One region of the Streptomyces sp. MMCC 100 genome, then DNA from elsewhere that is predicted to be linked to it. Evidence: predicted binding sites of a transcription regulator. Region 1 holds the regulator's gene; the other holds the start of a gene.

Region 1 (10,199 bases):
GATCCAGTCGGCCTGGAAGAGCTGACCGACGGCGTTGACGATCGTCAGCAGCAGGGAGAAGAAGCCCACCGCGACGAACCAGTGCGCCACACCGACGATGCCCCAGCGGTTCATCCGGGTGTGGCCGAGGAACTCCCTCACCACGGTGACGGTGCGGTCCACGGGGTCGTTGGTCCGCGTTCCGGCCGGCACCGGCTGGCCCAGCCGCATGTAGTTGAAGATCTGCAGGACGGCGCGGCCGAACAGTGCGACGCCGACCACGATCAGGACCAGCGACACGATGATCGCGGCGAGTTGCATTTGGGGGCTCCTCGGGCCTGCGAGGTTACGAGGGGGCGGTATTACTAAGCGGTAACTTATTCAGTCCGTTTGAGACTACCCCCATCCTCCGCCGCACTGTAGTCGGACGTGCGGTGATCTGCGTCGCTGAGGCGACCCTGACCCCGCCGTGGCCCCTGCGGCGGGATCGGAGTGCCGCCGGGCCGCCGTCCGCCGCTCGCGCGAGGAGTCACCGGTGCCTCTCGGGGCAACCGGAGTCCCGGGTGGCGCGTCCTTCCGGTGGGTGATTTTTCCGGTTCGTCGGGCCGGTGGCGCCGAGAATGTGCAGGTCAGCGCGCCGTTGCGTGTAAGGAACGGATAAGAGTTGAGTCGGCCCGGCTCACCTCTGTTGACCGGTCGCCGGGCGTCATGCACACTTGAGCCTGTTCCACTCAAGTCAGCTGGAGGTTATTCACCATGGCACGTGCGGTCGGCATCGACCTGGGCACGACTAACTCCGTCGTCAGCGTTCTGGAGGGCGGCGAGCCCACCGTCATCACCAACGCCGAGGGCGCCAGGACCACGCCGTCCGTCGTCGCCTTCGCCAAGAACGGTGAGGTGCTCGTCGGCGAGGTCGCCAAGCGCCAGGCGGTCACCAACGTCGACAGGACCATCCGCTCGGTCAAGCGCCACATGGGCACCGACTGGAAGGTCAACCTGGACGGCAAGGACTTCAACCCTCAGCAGATCAGCGCCTTCGTGCTGCAGAAGCTGAAGCGGGACGCCGAGTCCTACCTGGGCGAGAAGGTGACCGACGCGGTCATCACCGTCCCGGCGTACTTCAACGACGCCGAGCGCCAGGCCACGAAGGAGGCCGGTGAGATCGCGGGCCTCAACGTCCTGCGCATCGTCAACGAGCCGACCGCCGCCGCGCTGGCGTACGGCCTGGACAAGGACGAGCAGGTCATCCTGGTCTTCGACCTCGGTGGCGGTACGTTCGACGTCTCGCTGCTGGAGATCGGCGACGGTGTCGTCGAGGTGAAGGCCACCAACGGTGACAACAACCTCGGTGGTGACGACTGGGACCAGCGCGTCGTCGACTACCTGGTCAAGCAGTTCCAGTCCGGCCACGGCGTGGACCTCGGCAAGGACAAGATGGCCCTCCAGCGCCTGCGCGAGGCCGCCGAGAAGGCCAAGATCGAGCTGTCCTCGTCCACCGAGACCACGATCAACCTCCCCTACATCACGGCGTCCGCCGAGGGCCCGCTGCACCTGGACGAGAAGCTCACCCGCGCCCAGTTCCAGCAGCTGACCTCCGACCTGCTGGAGCGCTGCAAGACGCCGTTCCACAACGTCATCAAGGACGCCGGCATCCAGCTGTCCGAGATCGACCACGTCGTTCTCGTCGGCGGCTCCACCCGTATGCCCGCCGTCGCCGAGCTCGTCAAGGAGCTGACCGGCGGCAAGGACGCCAACAAGGGTGTCAACCCGGACGAGGTCGTCGCCATCGGCGCCGCCCTGCAGGCCGGTGTCCTCAAGGGTGAGGTCAAGGACGTCCTGCTGCTCGACGTCACCCCGCTGTCCCTCGGCATCGAGACCAAGGGCGGCATCATGACCAAGCTGATCGAGCGGAACACGACGATCCCGACCAAGCGTTCGGAGATCTTCACCACCGCCGAGGACAACCAGCCCTCCGTGCAGATCCAGGTCTACCAGGGCGAGCGCGAGATCGCGGCGTACAACAAGAAGCTCGGGATGTTCGAGCTGACCGGTCTGCCGCCGGCGCCCCGCGGCGTCCCGCAGATCGAGGTCGCCTTCGACATCGACGCCAACGGCATCATGCACGTGACCGCGAAGGACCTGGGCACGGGCAAGGAGCAGAAGATGACCGTCACCGGCGGCTCCTCGCTGCCGAAGGACGAGGTCGACCGGATGCGCCAGGAGGCCGAGAAGTACGCGGAGGAGGACCACGCCCGCCGCGAGGCCGCCGAGTCCCGCAACCAGGGCGAGCAGCTCGTCTACCAGACGGAGAAGTTCCTCAAGGACAACGAGGACAAGGTCCCCGGCGAGGTGAAGACCGAGGTCGAGGGTGCCGTCGCCGAGCTGAAGGAGAAGCTCAAGGGCGAGGACACCGCCGAGATCCGCACCGCCACGGAGAAGGTCGCCGCCGTCTCGCAGAAGCTGGGCCAGGCCATGTACGCCGACGCCCAGGCCGCGCAGGCCGCCGGCGGCGAGGCCCCGGGTGCCGGTGCCGGTGCCGGTGCCGACGGCAAGGGTGCCGACGACGACGTCGTCGACGCCGAGATCGTGGACGACGAGCGCAAGGACGGTGCCGCGTGACGGAGGAGACCCCGGGTTTCGACGAGAAGCCCGACGTCCCCTCCGGCGCCACCCCTGACGACGCCGAGCCGCAGGCCGCCTCCGAAGAGGGGGCGGCCCCGGCCGGGGACGCGAGTGAGAACGCGGGCCTGGTGGCCCAGCTGGACCAGGTGCGCACCGCGCTGAACGAGCGCACCGCGGACCTCCAGCGGCTCCAGGCCGAGTACCAGAACTACCGTCGCCGGGTCGAACGGGACCGCGTCGCGGTCAAGGAGATCGCCGTCGCGAACCTCCTGTCCGAGCTGCTTCCCGTGCTCGACGACGTCGGGCGCGCCCGGGAGCACGGCGAACTGGTCGGCGGCTTCAAGTCCGTCGCGGAGTCGCTGGAGACCACGGTCGCCAAGCTGGGCCTCCAGCAGTTCGGCAAGGAGGGCGAGCCCTTCGACCCGACGATCCACGAGGCCCTGATGCACTCCTACGCACCGGACGTCACCGAGACGACGTGCGTGGCGATCCTGCAGCCCGGGTACCGGATCGGCGAACGCACCATCCGCCCCGCGCGGGTGGCGGTCGCCGAGCCGCAGCCGGGCGCCCAGACGGTCAAACCGGCCGAGGCCGGCTCCGAGGCGCAGGACGGCTCCGACGCGGAGGACAACGCCGGGACCAAGGAGAGCGGTGGCCCGGACGAGGGCTGAGCTCGAAGTGACGAGCAGGGCACGAGAGGAGGGACGTCGGGGATGAGTACGAAGGACTTCATCGAGAAGGACTACTACAAGGTTCTCGGCGTCCCCAAGGACGCCACCGAGGCCGAGATCAAGAAGGCGTACCGGAAGCTCGCCCGCGAGAACCACCCGGACGCCAACAAGGGAAACGTCAAGGCGGAGGAGCGCTTCAAGGAGATCTCCGAGGCCAACGACATCCTCGGTGACCCCAAGAAGCGCAAGGAGTACGACGAGGCCCGCAGCCTCTTCGGCAACGGCGGTTTCCGGCCGGGGCCGGGCGCGGGCGGCGGCACCTTCAACTTCGACCTGGGCGACCTCTTCGGAGGCGGCGCCCAGGGCGGGGGCCAGGGTGGCGCCGGCGGCTTCGGCGGCGGCCTCGGGGACGTCTTCGGCGGCCTGTTCAACCGCACCGGCGGTTCGCCGGGTGGCGGCACGCGCACGCAGCCGCGGCGCGGGCAGGACATCGAGTCCGAGGTCACCCTGAGCTTCATCGAGGCCATCGAGGGCGCGACCGTGCCGCTGCGGATGTCCTCGCAGGCGCCCTGCAAGGCCTGTTCGGGCACCGGCGACAAGAACGGCACACCGCGCGTGTGCCCGACCTGTGTCGGCACCGGGCAGGTCGCCCGGGGTTCGGGCGGCGGCTTCTCGCTCACCGACCCGTGCCCGGACTGCAAGGGCCGCGGGCTGATCGCCGAGGACCCCTGTGACGTCTGCAAGGGCTCCGGACGCGCCAAGTCCTCGCGGACGATGCAGGTCCGTATCCCCGCCGGGGTGTCGGACGGGCAGCGCATCCGGCTGCGCGGCAAGGGCACGCCGGGCGAGCGGGGCGGCCCCGCGGGCGACCTGTACGTGGTCGTGCACGTCAAGGAACACCCCGTCTTCGGCCGCAGGGGCGACAACCTCACCGTCACCGTCCCGGTCACCTACGCCGAGGCGGCCCTCGGCGGCGAGGTCAGGGTCCCGACCCTGGGCGGTCCGCCCGTCACGCTGAAGCTGCCGGCGGGCACGCCGGGCGGCCGTACCATGCGGGCCCGGGGCAAGGGCGCGGTCCGCAAGGACGGCACCCGCGGCGACCTCCTGGTCACCGTGGAGGTGAGTGTTCCGAAGGATCTGACGGGGAAGGCTCGTGACGCGCTCGAGGCGTATCGCGAGGCGACCGCGGACGAGGATCCGCGGGCGGAGTTGTTCCAGGCCGCGAAGGGAGCTTGACGGGAATGGACGGTCGTCGACGCAACCCGTACGAACTGACCGAGGACACCCCGGTCTACGTCATCTCGGTGGCGGCCCAGCTCTCCGGACTGCACCCGCAGACCCTGCGGCAGTACGACCGTCTCGGCCTGGTCTCCCCCGACCGCACGGCCGGCCGCGGCCGGCGCTACTCGGCGCGTGACATCGAACTGCTCCGGCAGGTTCAGCAGTTGTCGCAGGACGAGGGCATCAACCTGGCCGGAATCAAGCGCATCATCGAGCTGGAGAACCAGGTCGCCGCGCTCCAGGCCCGGGCGGCGGAGCTGGCCGCCGCGCTCGACGGCGCGGCCACGGCGATGCGTCAGCGCGAGGCCGCGGTACACGCGTCCTACCGCCGTGACCTGGTCCCTTACCAAGAGGTACAGCAGACCAGCGCCCTGGTGGTCTGGCGGCCCAAGCGCCACGGCCAGTCATCGGACTGACAGGCGGCACAAGGGAAACGGCATCGCAGGCCCCGGAGGACAGACCCGTCCTCCGGGGCTTGTTCACAACGGTGCTGTCTCATTGGTCTAGTACTTCTTGACGATTTGGTGAAGACAGCGTTGGCTTCCTTCACCAGGGGCGCCAGGGTCACCCGAGTTGCCCGGGGTCCCCGGTTCACCAACCACACCCGTGTGTCGGAAGGCAAAGCGCAGTGAGTAGCCGTGCCCGTCGTATCGCCATATCCGTGGCCGCGTCCCTGATGACCTTCTCGCTGGCCTCCTGCGGTGTGCTGGGCGCGTCGGAGAGCAGCGACGACGCGAGCCCGACCAAGGGCAACGACCTCACCGTCGGGTTGCTGCTGCCGGAGAAGGAGAACACGCGCTACGAGCAGTTCGACTACCCCTTCTTCAAGGCGAAGGTCGGTGACCTCACCCGCGACGAGGGCAACGTCAAGTACGCCAACGCCGAGGCCAGCGCGGCCAAGCAGGCCCAGCAGATGCAGCAGATGGTCGACGACAAGGTCGACGTGATCGTGCTGGACGCGGTCGACGCGCACGCCATCGCGGACGGCGTGCAGAAGGCCAAGGACGCGGGCATCCCCGTGATCGCCTACGACCGGCTCGCCGAGGGCCCGATCGACGCCTACATCTCCTTCGACAACGAGCTGGTCGGTGAGGTCCAGGGCCGCTCGCTGATCGAGGCGCTCGGCGGCGACCCGAACAGCTCCGACAAGATCGTCATGATGAACGGCTCGTCGACCGACCCCAACGCCAAGCAGTTCAAGGCGGGCGCGCTGTCCGAGCTGAACGGCAAGCTGACGATCGCCCAGTCCTTCGACACCAAGGACTGGAAGCCGGAGAACGCCGAGGCGAACATGACCGAGGCGATCGAGAAGATCGGCAAGAAGAACATCGCGGGCGTCTACTCCGCCAACGACGGCATGGCCGGCGGCATCATCAAGGCCCTCGAGGACGCGGGCGTCACGGACCTGCCCCCGATCACCGGCCAGGACGCGGAACTCTCGGCGGTGCAGCGGATCGTCGCCGACGAGCAGTACATGAGCGTGTACAAGTCCTATCCGCAGGAGGCCGAGAACGCCGCGGAGATGGCCGTGGCGCGGGTCCAGGGCCGTGACATCCAGTTCGAAGCGCTCGCCCGCGACAAGGTCGACAGCCCCACCCACAAGGGCATCCCCGCCCAGCTCGTCCCCGTCGTCGCCCTCACCAAGGACAACATCGAGGACACGGTCGTCGCGGAGGGGTTCTACAAGGTCACCGACATCTGCACCGCCAAGTACGCCGACGCGTGCGCGGAGGTCGGGCTGAAGTAGCCCGCGTCCCGTCCCGTTCCCACGGCTCGGGTATTTCGGTGGCAACCGGCCCATTTCGTCCCCCGCTCCGTGCGGAGCCTTGTTGCGGAGCCGGTCCCGGCCGCGCATAGTTGCGCTGCGGAAGAGCCGGAACCGGGGGTGGGATGGGCGATGGCCGGGCACGGGGCTCAGGAGCACCCGCACGGGGCCGACCGGCTGTGCGCGGCCGGGGACCGCTTGTACTCCCGGGCCGTCAGACGCGGCCGAGTGCCGCGCCGTGACGCCGAGCCGGTCCCCTGCCTCCTCGAACTGGCCCTGCTGCACCCCGACCCCGACGACATGGACTGGCTGGTGCCGACCTCCCCGCAGGAGGTCATGACGCGGCTGCTGCGCGGGGTCCACGAGGAGGTCAGCGCCAGTCAGCGGCGGGTGGGTTCGGCGGTGGAGGCCTTCGAGTGGTACGCGGGCCTCGGCCGGCTGCTCCAGGACCCGGCCGGCACGGAGAGCACGGCGATCCGGGTCCTCGACGGACTGTCCCGCATCCAGGCCGCGATGGACGAGGCGACGCAGGCCTGTACGACGGAGGTGCTCACCGTCCAGCCCGGCGGCATCCGGCGCGAGCACGAGCTGTCGGAGGGGCTGCACCGGGCGCTGGCGCTGCGCGGGCGCGGGGTGCGGATGCGGGACCTGTACACGCACGTGGCCCGGCACGGGCAGGGCCTGCTCAACTACCTGGAGCTGATGGGCGAGGCGGTGGAGGCCCGCACCCTGGACGAGGTCATCGACCGCCTCATCCTCTTCGACCGCACGGTGGCCTTCATCCCCGCCAACACCGATCGCACGATGGCCCTGGAACTGCGCCACCCCGCCCTGATCTCCTACCTGGTCACGGTCTTCGAACGCCTGTGGCGCCTGGCGATCCCGTTGACGGCCCCGCTCCCCGACACCGGCATCGAGGGCATCTCCCACCGCGAGCAGTCCATCGCGGCGCTCCTCGCGGAGGGCCACCAGGACGCGGTGATCGCGGAACGTCTCGGCATCAGCGTCCGCACGGCCCGCGCCCACATCGCCCGCCTGTCGGAGACCCTGGGCGCCGCCAGCCGCACGCAGTTGGGCGTGCGCATAGCCCAGGCCGGACTGGACGGCTCCCCGCGGACCGTCCCCGCGCCCGTCATCCTTCCCGGTCGAGAATCCCCGACTGCCCGATGAGATACCCGAGCTGAGCCCGGCTCTCGCTGCCGAGGATGGCGGCGAGTTTGGCGATGTGGACCCGCGCGGTACGGACGTTCATGCCGAGGCGCTCGGCGACGTCGGAGTCGGTGTGTCCCTCGACGAGGAGGGCGGCTATGGCGCGTTGGCGGGGGGTGATGCCGTTGAGGGTGGGCGGGTGGACCGCTTGGGGGTGCATGGGGGTGGCGAGGTGCCAGAGGCGGTCGAAGGTGTTGACGAAGTAGGCGATGAGGGCGGGGTGGCGGACTTCGAGGGCGAGTGAGCGGTCGGCGCTGGCGGGGATGAAGGCGACGGTGCGGTCGACGACGATGAGGCGTTCGGTCACCTCGTCGAGCGTGCGGGCCTCCACGTCGCCGGTCAGTTGCTCGTAGCGGGCGCGTGTGTAGGGGGCGTGGCGGATGGTGTGCTGGTACAACGCCCGGACGCGGGCGCCGCGATCGAGGAAGGCCTGGTCCCGCTTCATGGCCCCTTCGAGTATGTCGGGGCGCTTGGTGACGTGTGAGTCGTGCGGCTGGATCGCGAGGAGTTCTCTTCTGCCTTCGGCCATGGCTTCTTCGATGGCCTGGCTCGTCCGTCTCTTGCTGCTGAGGATTCTGAGCGCCGGGGTGTCCTCGTCGGCGGCGTTGCGTGCGCCCAGGCGCATGAGGGGCTCGAAGATGTCGGCCATGCGTTGCCCGCGACGCCGCTCGTCGGCGATGCGGTCCTCCGAGGAGCGCAGCAGGCGCTGCAGGGCGACGGCCGGCGGGACGGGCTCGAGCCGGTCCAGGTCGTCGATTGCGGGGTGGAGCATCCCGTTGTCGATCAGGCAGGGTGCCGTTGCCGCCTCGACGCTGGGAAGGTGTCCTTCCCGCAGGGCGCGGGCGTAGATTTCCAGGCCCGCATCACACAGCTCCTCCGTTTCGTGGTGATGCACCTCTGGGGTCACGTGTGGCTCTCTTCGTCGGTTGGGATCAGTGATCCTTCTCCAGGATCCCGGACTGAGCTATGAGGAAACCGAGTTGGGCGCGACTGCCACTGCCCAGAACCTGGGCGAGCTTGGCGATGTGCGCGCGGCAGGTGCGCACGTTCATCCCCAGGCGGCGGGCGATGGCCTCGTCGACGTGGCCTTCGACCAGTAGCTTCGCGATCGAGTGCTGGATCTCGGTTATGCCGTCCGAGGCGGGTTCGTAGGGGGCGCCGGCACTCAGCGGTACCGCGCGGCTCCAGATGAACTCGAAGACCCGTACCAGGTACTGGACCAGGCCGGGATGGCGGAGCTCCAGCGCGACCTGCCGGTCTTCACGGACGGGAAGGAATGCGACCGTCCCGTCGCAGATGATGAGCCGCTCCACGAGTTCGTCGATGGTTCGGTACTCCACCTTGCCGTCCGCGAACTGATCCGCATAGGCGATCCTGTCCGGACTGTATCGGGCGGTGTGCTGGTAGAGGGTACGGATGCGGACGCCTCGATCGATCAGGGGTTTGTCTCGCTCCAGGCCCTCCATCAGACGCTTCTCCGGGCGGCGGTGGCTGCTCGGCTGGATCGTGAGTACCTCGGTGTGGCACTGGGCCGTCGCCAGGTCCAGTGCCGCGTTGATGCGGTCGAGACCTTCCAGGACCGTGATGGAGTGACCTGGGCTCGTCTCCTGGGCACTGATGTCCATGAACGGCTCGAAGAGGTCGGCCAGGGCTATGGACTGCCGTCGGTGCTCAGTGATCTCGCGTTCGATCGGATTGAGCCGTTGGGCCAGTGCTACCGACGGCGGAACCGGGCGCATCCAGTCGCCGTCGTCGGGGTCGAGGTGGAGCAGCGCCAAGTCCACCAGGCACGGAGCGGATTCGGCATCGGCCCTGAGTACGCGACCGGCCCGGAGAGCATCGGCGTAGAGGCGGCGCCCCTCGGAGCACAGCTCATACGTCGAATGGGGATGCTCCGGATTGGTCCCATTTATCACTGAATATCCACCCCCCAGGGTCCTGAACATGCAGGAACATGATGCACCGATTGTGTGGCCATGACGTGCCTGAATGAGCCATCGTCTTATCGGACGGGGGAACGAGGGACCATCAAGTGAGGACGAAGCCGACTATGCGTATGAGAATGCTTCGCTCGGTGCTTGTTGCTGCCTTCTCCACCGTTGTGGCCTTCGGCGCGCTGGCCGGCCTCTCAGGTGGGACAAGCAGCGAGCACGAGGCGGGTGGCACTCACTCGGCGGCGGTTGGGGTCGCGGGCGAGAAGCCCGAGTCCCTTCCGGCCGACACCGTGTGGGACTGATCGACATGACGACGCCACCTGACGACCGCTCCTTCCGGCGAGAAATGGCCACCGCCTACCGCTCCGGCTGGCACTTCATCGACCTGGTCACCGCGATCCCGCACGCCGGTGACTCCCTGATGGTGACCGTCTTCGGCGAGCCGGTCGTCGTCACGCTGGACGAGGACGGCGACGTGCGGGCGTACCGGTGTCTGCGGCGGCCTCGGGGGGCGCCGCAGCCTGTGCGGTGTGCCATCCGGTACGGAATGATTTTTGTGAACCTGGATCAGCGGGACCACCGGCTCGAGCAGCCGGACGTCCCCGAAGTGAGGACCATCTCGGCCACCCCCCGCAGTGCCTGACGCGATTCCCCCGTCGCAACAGATCGCTCAGGTGCTTCCCCCCGGCAGCGGCGTCACCGTGACCTGAACACGGTGACGCCGCTGTCGCATGTGCG
Region 2 (10,199 bases), 6.5 Mb from region 1:
ACGTTGGCCAGCACGTTCAGCCGGCCGCGGTGGGCCATGCCGATGACGACCTCGTCCAGGCGGGACTCGGCCGCCGAGTCGATGACCGCGTCGAGCAGCGGGATGACGGACTCGCCGCCCTCCAGGGAGAACCGCTTCTGGCCGACGTACTTGGTCTGCAGGAAGGTCTCGAAGGCCTCCGCCGCGTTCAGCCGGCGCAGGATGCGCAGCTGCTCCTCGCGCTCCGGCTTGGTGTGCGAGCGCTCGATGCGGTCCTGGATCCACTTGCGCTGCTTCGGGTCCTGGATGTGCATGAACTCGACGCCGGTGGTGCGGCAGTACGAGTCGCGCAGCACACCGAGGATGTCGCGCAGCTTCATCAGGGACTTGCCGGCGAAGCCGCCGACCGCGAACTCGCGCTCCAGGTCCCACAGGGTGAGCCCGTGCTCGGTGATGTCCAGGTCGGGGTGCTTGCGCTGCTGGTACTCCAGCGGGTCGGTGTCGGCCATGACGTGGCCGCGGACCCGGTAGGAGTGGATCAGCTCGAAGACGCGCGCGGCCTTGGTGACGTCGTCGTCGTGCGAGGCGTCGATGTCCTTGAGCCAGCGGACCGGCTCGTAGGGGATGCGCAGCGCCTTGAAGATCTCGTCGTAGAAGCCGTTCTCGCCCAGGAGCAGGTTGGCGACCTGGCGCAGGAACTCGCCGGAGGCGGCGCCCTGGATGACCCGGTGGTCGTAGGTCGACGTGAGCGTCATGACCTTCGAGATGCCGAGCTTGTTCAGGGTGTCCTGGCTGGTGCCCTGGAACTCCGCCGGGTAGTCCATGGAGCCGACGCCCAGGATGACCGACTGTCCGGGCATCAGGCGCGGCACGGAGTGGACGGTGCCGAGGCCGCCGGGGTTGGTCAGGGAGACGGTGACGCCGGTGAAGTCGTCCATCGTCAGCTTGTTGTCGCGGGCGCGACGGACGATGTCCTCGTAGGCCTGCCAGAACTCGAAGAAGTTCAGCGTCTCGGCCTTCTTGATCGCCGCGACGACCAGCTGGCGGTCGCCGTTGGGCTTGACCAGGTCGATGGCGAGGCCGAGGTTGATGTGGGCCGGCTTGACCAGGGTCGGCTTGCCGTCCTTCTCGCCGAACGAGTGGTTCATCGCCGGCATGGCCTTGATGGCCTGCACCATCGCGTAGCCGATCAGGTGCGTGAAGGAGATCTTCCCGCCCCGGGCGCGCTTGAGGTGGTTGTTGATGACGATGCGGTTGTCGAACAGCAGCTTCACCGGGACCGCGCGCACGGACGTGGCCGTGGGCAGCTCCAGCGAGGCGTTCATGTTCTTCGCGACCGCGGCGGCCGGGCCGCGCAGGGTCACCATCTCCGGGCCCTCGGGCGCGGCGGCGTCCTTGGCGGGCGCGGCCTTCGCCTGCGGCTTGGCGGCGGGCTTGGCCGGCGCGGCGGCGGGCTTCGCGGCCGGAGCGGCGGGCGCGGCAGCGGCGGGCTGCGCGGCCGGCTTCGCGGGAGCGGGCGCCGGGGCGGCCGCCTTCGGCTGGGCGGGAGCGGAGGGCTGCGCCTGCGGGGCGGGGGCGGCCTGCGGCGTGCTGCCGGAGTCCGTGGTCACCGCGCCGGAGGCGGGTTGGGCCGCCGCTCCGGGCTTGTAGTCGGCGAAGAAGTCCCACCAGGCTCGGTCCACGGAGTTCGGATCCTGGAGGTACTGCTGATAGATCTCGTCGACGAGCCACTCATTGGCACCGAACGCGGCCGCGGGGTTCTTTCCCGCGGTGCCCGCTTGGTCGGTGTCGGTCGAGATGCTCGAGTTACTGGGGGACTGTGGCGACACGGCGAGAACCGCCCTCTTCCGCTTCACAAGATGGTGGACAGCGGGAATCAAGGCTACGCCTTGACGACCCCGAAGGTCAGACCGGGCCCGTTCATCGTCGTGTAAGTCACATCGCAGACCGCGTTTCGGCGCTGGAAATGGCGGGAAACAAGCGAGGTTCTGCTGCGTGAGGGATCGGGAGACCGCGACCCGGCGCCTGAAAAAACGCGGGCCTGTGCCTGATCACACGTGTCCGCCAGGGCGGATGCAGTGGATCTTGACGCTCCGCTTCGAACCCTACGTCAACCGGACGTCGACGGCAGGCCCGGAAGAGTGATGAGGATCCGGCAGCCCCGCTCGGATTCGGCCACCCCGATCCGGCCGCCGTGCAGATCCACCGCCCAGCGCGCGATCGCGAGGCCCAGACCGGTGCCGCCGTCGCTGCCCGGACCGTGAGGCCGCGACACCGAACCCCGGTTGAACCGCTCGAACACCCGGCGCCACTCCGAGCGCGGAATGCCGGGCCCTTCGTCGAGAACCTCCAGCTCAAGGGATTCCGGCAGCTCGCCGCGGCGCGCCCTGACCGTCACCCGGCCGTGCGGCGGGCTGTGCTTGACGGCGTTGTCGATGAGGTTGGCGACGACCTGGTGGATGCGCTCGGGGTCGGCGTGCGCGGTCAGCTCCGGCGGGAAGACGTCCAGGGCCAGGTGCACGTCGGTGCGGGTGTGGCTGCCGGAACCGGAAGCAATGCCTGCGCGGGCCGACGCGACCATGTTGGCCTCCTTCAGCACGCCCGACAGGTACGGCCACACCTCGAAGCGCCGCTTGCGCAGCGGTATGACGCCGTTGTCCAGGCGGGAGAGGTCCAGCAGCGTCTCCACCAGCCGGCCGAGCCGCTCGGTCTGCCCGAGCGCCGTGCGCATGGTCTCGGGGTCGGCCTCGGTGACCCCGTCGACGATGTTCTCCAGCACCGCGCGCAGGCCCGCGATCGGGGTGCGCAGCTCGTGCGAGACGTTCGCCACCAGCTCCTTGCGCTGGAGGTCCTGGGCCTCCAGGTCGTCGGCCATGCGGTTGATGGTGACGGCCAGGTCGCCCAGCTCGTCGCGGCGGTTCTCACTCACCCGGCGGGTGTAGTCGCCGTGGGAGATGGACCGGGCGACGGCGTTCATCTCGTCCAGCGGCGCGGTCAGCGAGTGCGCCACGAACTGCGTGATCAGCAGCGTGGCGATCATCGAGAACACCGTGATGAAGCGCAGCTCCGTCTTGGTGTGCACCGCTATCACCGAGAGGCCGGTGGTGATCAGCACCGATGTGACGACCAGCGCGCCCAGCTTGGTCTTGATCGAGAACGGGCGTACGCCACCCCAGGGATCCCCGGTGCTCCGAGGGCCGGGGTTCCTCCGTGCGGCTTCCCGTCCTCGGCTCATGGCGTCGGCGTCTCCAACGCGTAGCCCACGCCGTGCACGGTACGGATGCGCTCGGCGCCGATCTTCCGGCGCAGCGCCTTGATGTGGCTGTCCACGGTCCGGGTGCCCGAGGCGTCCGCCCAGTCCCACACCTCGGCGAGCAGCTGCTCGCGGGAGAGCACCGCGCGCGGGGTGTTCGCCAGGCAGACCAGCAGGTCGAACTCGGTCGGCGTGAGGTGGACATCCTCGCTGCGCACCCGCACCCGGCGCTGCGCGTGGTCGATCTCCAGCTCGCCCAGGCGCAGGATGCCGCTGCGCGGCGTCGAGGCGGCCACCACGGCCCGCTCGACCCGCCGCAGCAGCACGTGCACGCGGGCGGCCAGCTCGCGCATCGAGAAGGGCTTGGTCATGTAGTCGTCGGCGCCCACGCCGAGGCCGACCAGCATGTCCGTCTCGTCGTCGCGCGCGGTGAGCATCAGCACCGGCACCGGCCGCTGGGCCTGCACACGGCGGCAGACCTCCAGGCCGTCGAAGCCGGGCAGCATGATGTCGAGGATCAGCAGGTCGGGCTGCCATGCCTCGGCCGTGTCGACGGCGGACGGTCCGTCGCCCGCCGTTTGCACCAGGAATCCCTCGGCGCGCAGGCGGGTCGCGATGGCGTCCACGATCGTCTGATCGTCCTCGACCACCAGCACCCGGCGCTGGGCGCCCTGGGTGGCCGTGTTGTTGTGGGAGGTCTGTGTCTGCTCCATCGCCCGCCCCTGAGGTGTGCTTTCCGGAATCCGTGGGGTGATCCCATGACTGCGCTTGACGCTTGAATGATCCGCGTCAGGGCAGCAGCGTACGGGGAGTCACCGCGCCTTTGCTATCCAGGCCCGATGCCGATGTGAACGACGTCCGGAACGCCCCGGGCAACGGGGATCTCTTCGGTACGCACCTGCTGGAAACCGGCATTACGCAAGGTTTCTTCGAATTCCGGAGAGGGCTGCGCGGACCATACGGCAAGCACCCCGCCGGGCCTCAACAGCCGTGCGCAGCCCGCCAGTCCGGACGGCGCGTACAGCCCGTCGTTGCCCTCGGTGACGGTCCAGCCGGGGCCGTTGTCGATGTCCAGGCACAGGGCGTCGTACGTGTCGGATGTCTCATTGACGTACTCGACCAGGTCCGCCTCGACGATCTCCGCGCGCGGATCGGCCAGCGCGTCGGTGGAGAGCGCGGCCAGCGGCCCGGCGCGGTGCCAGTCGATGATGGCGCCCTCGCGTTCGACGACCGCGATCCTGCCCCAGCGGTCATCGGCGGCCGCGTGCGCGAGGGAGAAGCCGACGCCGAGCCCGCCGATGAGCAGGTGCGGCGCGGTCCGCCCGCCGGAGGCGGCCAGCGCGTCGGCCGCCGCGTCGATCAGGCGCCGCTCCGAACGCCCGTCGGAGGTGTCCATCAGGAAGCAGCCGTTCGCGATGATCTGCAGCAGCGTCCCGTGCCGACGCAGGACCACCTCGCCGTACGGACCCTCGCGGCGGTCCAGCACCTCGGGGGCGTCGGGGGAGTCGTGGGTAGTGAGGGGCATCGGCCCATCCTGGCAAAGGAATGCCGACCGGTACGACGGTGCTGTCCCCAGAGGCGGGAAGTGCCCCCGCGGCGCTTGATCGCTCAGAGCGAACACGCCCTGGGGAACAATCAAGGACTCGCTTTCATTGAGTCGATGTAACTCAACTTGACTGCCGAAGGGGAGATCATGGCTGCTGAGTCCGCCGCCTTCACACCGCTCACCCTGCCCGTGCTGCCGCTCGACGACGAAGTGGTCCTGCCCGGAATGGTCGTCCCCCTGGACCTGAGCGACGCCGAGGTACGGGCCGCGGTGGAGGCCGCCCAGGCCGCCGCCAGGTCCGAGCCCGGCAAGCCCCGCGTCCTCCTCGTCCCCCGCATCGACGGCACCCACGCCGCCACCGGCGTGCTCGGCACGGTCGAGCAGGTCGGCCGCCTGGCCGACGGCGACCCCGGCGCCCTGATCCGCGGCCGGGGCCGGGTGCGCATCGGCGCCGGCACCACCGGCCCGGGTGCCGCGCTCTGGGTCGAGGGCACCCGGGTCGACGAGACCGTCCCCGAGCCGCTGCCCGGCCAGGTCACCGAGCTGGTGACGGAGTACAAGGCACTCGCCACCGCATGGCTGCGCAAGCGCGGCGCCTGGCAGGTCGTCGACCGGGTCCAGGCCATCGACGACGTGTCCGCGCTCGCCGACAACTCCGGCTACTCGCCGTTCCTGACCACCGAGCAGAAGGTCGAGCTGCTGGAGACCACCGACCCGGTCGCCCGCCTCAAGCTCGCCACCCAGCAGCTGCGCGACCACCTCGCCGAGCAGGACGTCGCCGAGACCATCGCCAAGGACGTCCAGGAGGGCGTCGACAAGCAGCAGCGGGAGTTCCTGCTGCGCCGCCAGCTCGAAGCCGTACGCAAGGAGCTGCGCGAGATCAACGGCGAGCAGGACGGCGAGGAGTCCGACGACTACCGCGCCCGCGTCGAGGCCGCCGACCTGCCCGAGAAGGTCCGCGAGGCCGCGCTCAAGGAGGTCGACAAGCTGGAGCGGTCCTCCGACCAGTCGCCCGAGGGCTCCTGGATCCGCACCTGGCTCGACACGGTCCTGGAGATGCCGTGGAGCGAGCGCACCGAGGACGCCTACGACATCCGGGGCGCCCAGGCGGTGCTCGACGCCGAGCACGCGGGCCTGGAGGACGTGAAGGAGCGCATCACCGAGTACCTGGCCGTGCGCAAGCGGCGCGGCGACCGGGGCCTCGGCGTCGTCGGCGGCAGGCGTGGCGGTGCCGTGCTGGCCCTGGTCGGCCCGCCCGGCGTCGGCAAGACCTCGCTCGGCGAGTCCGTCGCCCACGCGATGGGCCGCAAGTTCGTCCGCGTCGCCCTCGGCGGTGTCCGCGACGAGGCCGAGATCCGCGGCCACCGGCGTACGTACGTCGGCGCGCTGCCCGGCCGGATCGTGCGGGCGATCAAGGAGGCGGGGTCGATGAACCCGGTCGTCCTGCTCGACGAGATCGACAAGGTGGGCTCCGACTTCCGGGGCGACCCGGCCGCGGCCCTGCTCGAAGTCCTCGACCCGGCCCAGAACCACACCTTCCGGGACCACTACCTGGAGGTCGAGCTGGACCTGTCCGACGTGGTCTTCCTGGCCACCGCCAACGTCCTGGAGGCCATCCCGGAGGCCCTGCTCGACCGCATGGAGCTGGTCCGCCTCGACGGCTACACCGAGGACGAGAAGGTCGTCATCGCCCGTGACCACCTGCTCCCGCGCCAGCTGGAGCGGGCGGGACTGGACGCCGACGAGGTCACCGTCGACGAGGGCGCGCTGCGCAAGCTGGCGGGCGAGTACACCCGCGAGGCGGGCGTGCGCACCCTGGAGCGGTCCATCGCGCGGCTGCTGCGCAAGGTGGCGGCCCAGCACGAACTGGGCGAGCGGGAGCTGCCGTTCACCGTCACCGACGCCGACCTGCGCGGTCTGATCGGCCGGCCGCACCACGTGCCCGAGTCCGCGCAGGACCCGGCGGAGCGGCGCACCTCGGTGCCGGGCGTGGCCACCGGCCTCGCGGTCACCGGCGCGGGCGGCGACGTCCTCTACGTCGAGGCGTCGCTGGCCGACCCGGAGACCGGCGCGGCGGGGCTGACCCTGACCGGTCAGCTGGGCGACGTGATGAAGGAGTCGGCGCAGATCGCGCTGAGCTTCCTGCGCAGCCACGGCGCCGAGCTGGAGCTGCCGGTGGGCGACCTGAAGGACCGGGGAGCGCACATCCACTTCCCGGCGGGCGCGGTCCCCAAGGACGGCCCGAGCGCCGGCGTCACCATGACCACGGCCCTCGCCTCGCTGCTCTCGGGCCGGCTGGTCCGCACCGACGTGGCGATGACCGGCGAGGTCTCGCTGACCGGGCGGGTGCTGCCGATCGGCGGGGTCAAGCAGAAGCTGCTCGCCGCGCACCGGGCGGGGATCACCACGGTGATCATCCCCAAGCGCAACGAGCCCGACCTGGACGACGTCCCGGCCCAGGTGCTGGACAAGCTCGACGTCCACGCCGTCACCGACGTCCGCCAGGTCCTGGAACTGGCGCTCGCCCCCGCCGCCAACGGGGCGCAGCGGGAGGTTCCGGTCGCGGCGTGACGGCGTGACCGGACGGGAAAAGGGGAAGGCCCGGACTCCGCCGAGTCCGGGCCTTCGTCTGTCCGCGCGGGCCCGTCAGCCGTTGGCGAGGGCCTGGACGCGGTCCAGCGCGCCGTTGAACTTGTTGTGGTCGCCGACCGTCGGACCGGACGACGTGTACTGCCACATCGTGTAGAAGCCCCAGCCGGCCGGCAGCGTGCCCACCGTCGAGGCGTACCGGGCGATCCACAGCGGGTTGTTCGCGGCGAAGCCGCCGTAGTTGCCGGTGCACTGGGTCCACCAGCTGGTGGCCGTGTAGATCACGGCGTCCCGGCCGGTGCGGGCCTTGTAGGTGTTCAGGAAGTCGCGGATCCAGGTCACCATCCCGCTCTGCGACTTGCCGTAGCAGGTGGCGCCGTACGGGTTCCACTCGATGTCGAGCGCGCCCGGCAGCGTCTTGCCGTCCCTGGACCAGCCGCCGCCGTGGTCGACGAAGTAGTTGGCCTGGGTGGCGCCGCTCGTCGTGTCCGGGGTGGCGAAGTGGTACGCGCCCCGGATCATGCCGACGTTGTAGGAGCCGTTGTACTGCTGGGCGAAGTAGGGGTTGGTGTAGTACGTCCCCTCGGTGGCCTTGGCGTAGGCCCACTTGACCCCGCTGTTCCACAGGGTCGACCAGGCAACGTTGCCCTGGTGGCTGGAGACGTCGACGCCCTCGGTCTGGGCCGCGCGGCCCGGGACGGGGGTGCCGTGTTCGCCGTCGTGGGCCGCGACGCCCATGCCCATGTGGGCGGAGCCGCGCGGCGGGACGTCGGCGGACGACGACGCGTCGGCCGGAAGGGTGAACACGAGGGAGAACGCGGCGAGCAGGACCCCGGTGACGGCGAAGCGCCGTCCGCGGGCCGATCCGGGTCTGTGCACGAGCATGACGTGCCTCCGATGGCTCGGTGGTGCTCGGTGGGGGATGCGCGAGTGGGGAGACCCCCTGGATGGCACTGGATGGCGTGCGCATGCCATCCGGAGGTCCGGTGAAGACTCTACGCACGTAGAAACGGCGGGTGGAAGAGGCACCGGAAGCCGCCGTTGGTCTAAGCCTGCGAAATACTTGGCGAGCTGCGGTGATGGCGGCCCGTGGCGGAAACTTTCAGGACCGGAAAATCGAGGCAGGGGCTGACGTGCACGAAGACGGGAACGGCGGCGGTCGCGGAGTTGGATCCCACCTGTCCGGCAGTGGTGTGAACCAACCCGAGTTCCTGGCCCTGGAGCGGGAGATGACGGTCCTGCTGCGGCGGGCCCGGGCCAACCAGGGCGAGATGGCCCGGGAGGTCCACCCCGACCTGGAGTCGTCGGCGTACGGCCTGCTGGTCCGGCTCGGCGAGTGCGGGGGCCAGCGCGCCACCGACCTCGCCGCCTTCATCGGCGTGGGCAAGGCGACGATGTCCCGCCAGCTGCGCGCCCTGGAGGAGCTCGGGCTCGTCGCCCGCGAGCCCGACCCCGCCGACGGCCGGGCCTGGCTCGTCACCCTGACCCCGGAGGGCCAGGAACGCGTCGGCCGGGTCCGGGAGGCCCGCCGCGCCCGGTACGCCCGCCGGCTCGCCGGCTGGGACCCGCGCGAGGTGTCGGAACTGGCCCGCCTGCTGCACGAACTCAATCACGGGATGGAGAAGTAGCCCCGGGCCCCGGCGGTTCCGCCGCCCCTCTCACAGCTCGGCGTAGACCACCGTCGCGTCGTCATGCGTCTTGCTGCGCCCGAGGAACACCCGGTCGCCCGCCGCGTCCGCGCGTTCCAGCTCCCGCACCCGGTCCACCAGGGCCTGCGCGCCCTGCTTGCGCACCAGCGCCAGGCACTCCGTCCAGTCGCCCTCCCCGAACTTCTCCACCCACCGCGCGGCCCCGTCCGTCAGCGCCGCCACCGTTCGCACCGATGCGCGCGGCAGCGCCCCCGTCACGGCGCGAGCGGCCACCCCGGGGTCGGCCGCGGCCGTGAAGAAGCCGCCCTCCTTGTTGCGCAGGTCGGCGTCGACCATCGCGTCGGTCGCGAGGGCCGAGCGGGGCAGCCGGGACAACCGGTCGTCCAGGACGGGCGTGAGGGTGCCGTCGGGGGCCTCCAGGAGCAGGGCCGAATCGGACAGGACCAGGTACTCGACCGCGGCCGGGGACCAGCGGGCGAGAACCACGGTTGCCTGAGGCGTACGCGGGTGAGAAAGGTCACAGGTTTCCGCGTGCGCCGCCGCGGTACGAGCGATGGCGCGGGACAGGGCCTCGGCGAGGGGAAGATCCGGGAGTGAAACGGTCAGTTCGGTCAGCGCTCCACCCAGGCGCGCCGTGAACCAGGGCACGGAATGCAGACAGCCCGTCGCGGTCCGTGGCGGTGTCACACCGTCCAGCACGACGAGTGCGCCGCCCTCTCCCGAGGCCGGTAGTCCGACGCTCGCGAAGTCCTCGTTGGGCTGGTCGGCGAGGCCTGGTTCCGAGACGAGTTCCGTACGCATCCGGCCAGTCTGCACGACCCCTTCACGGCGTTCACAAAGGGCTGACACCTTCCTCGGGTTCTCCCGGGATCGACGCCGCGACGCAGGTCAGGCGCCGGATTTGGGGTGGAATTCCATGCTCCGGCGGCGCGTGGCGGCACATAGTGCCACCGCCCGTCGCAGACGTCCAACCGGCTCGCCGGACAACCGTGCGGCACGAGCCGGGGGAACTTGCTCCTCAACTCCCCTCCGGGGTTCACTCCTTCGGGTGGCGGGTCGGATGATGCGCGCTCACCGACCACCGGCACTGGGAGGGTCGGGAACCGGTGGGGGGCCTGCCCCGCTCACGCGGTCTCCCCGCCCGACGCGCTGCCGGCGGCCGGGGGACGGCCCAGCGTCCGGT

The links. Region 1 encodes HspR, which represses chaperone genes until heat shock. Its sites were predicted from a motif close to TTGAGNNNNNNNNNCTCAA; they were not measured.
Region 2: a site for HspR is predicted at 4,885-4,903, ahead of lon (endopeptidase La). Genes of this name have one in related genera too.

The regions. Positions count from the first base shown of each region.
Region 1 is NZ_JBGORK020000001.1:16,183-26,381, forward strand. It holds partial or broken gene ABS735_RS00075 (4Fe-4S dicluster domain-containing protein) at 1-300, opposite strand, end outside; gene dnaK (molecular chaperone DnaK) at 736-2,598, shown strand; gene grpE (nucleotide exchange factor GrpE) at 2,595-3,272, shown strand; gene dnaJ (molecular chaperone DnaJ) at 3,315-4,508, shown strand; gene ABS735_RS00095 (heat shock protein transcriptional repressor HspR) at 4,514-4,969, shown strand; gene ABS735_RS00100 (sugar ABC transporter substrate-binding protein) at 5,182-6,300, shown strand; gene ABS735_RS00105 (helix-turn-helix transcriptional regulator) at 6,451-7,488, shown strand; gene ABS735_RS00110 (helix-turn-helix transcriptional regulator) at 7,451-8,434, opposite strand; gene ABS735_RS00115 (helix-turn-helix transcriptional regulator) at 8,460-9,473, opposite strand; gene ABS735_RS00120 (Rieske (2Fe-2S) protein) at 9,769-10,104, shown strand.
Region 2 is NZ_JBGORK020000001.1:6,557,511-6,567,709, reverse strand. It holds gene ABS735_RS30245 (multifunctional oxoglutarate decarboxylase/oxoglutarate dehydrogenase thiamine pyrophosphate-binding subunit/dihydrolipoyllysine-residue succinyltransferase subunit) at 1-1,808, opposite strand, end outside; gene ABS735_RS30240 (sensor histidine kinase) at 2,090-3,214, opposite strand; gene ABS735_RS30235 (response regulator transcription factor) at 3,211-3,945, opposite strand; gene ABS735_RS30230 (spermidine synthase family protein) at 4,059-4,757, opposite strand; gene lon (endopeptidase La) at 4,926-7,349, shown strand; gene ABS735_RS30220 (lysozyme) at 7,425-8,252, opposite strand; gene ABS735_RS30215 (MarR family winged helix-turn-helix transcriptional regulator) at 8,501-8,995, shown strand; gene ABS735_RS30210 (protein phosphatase 2C domain-containing protein) at 9,026-9,817, opposite strand.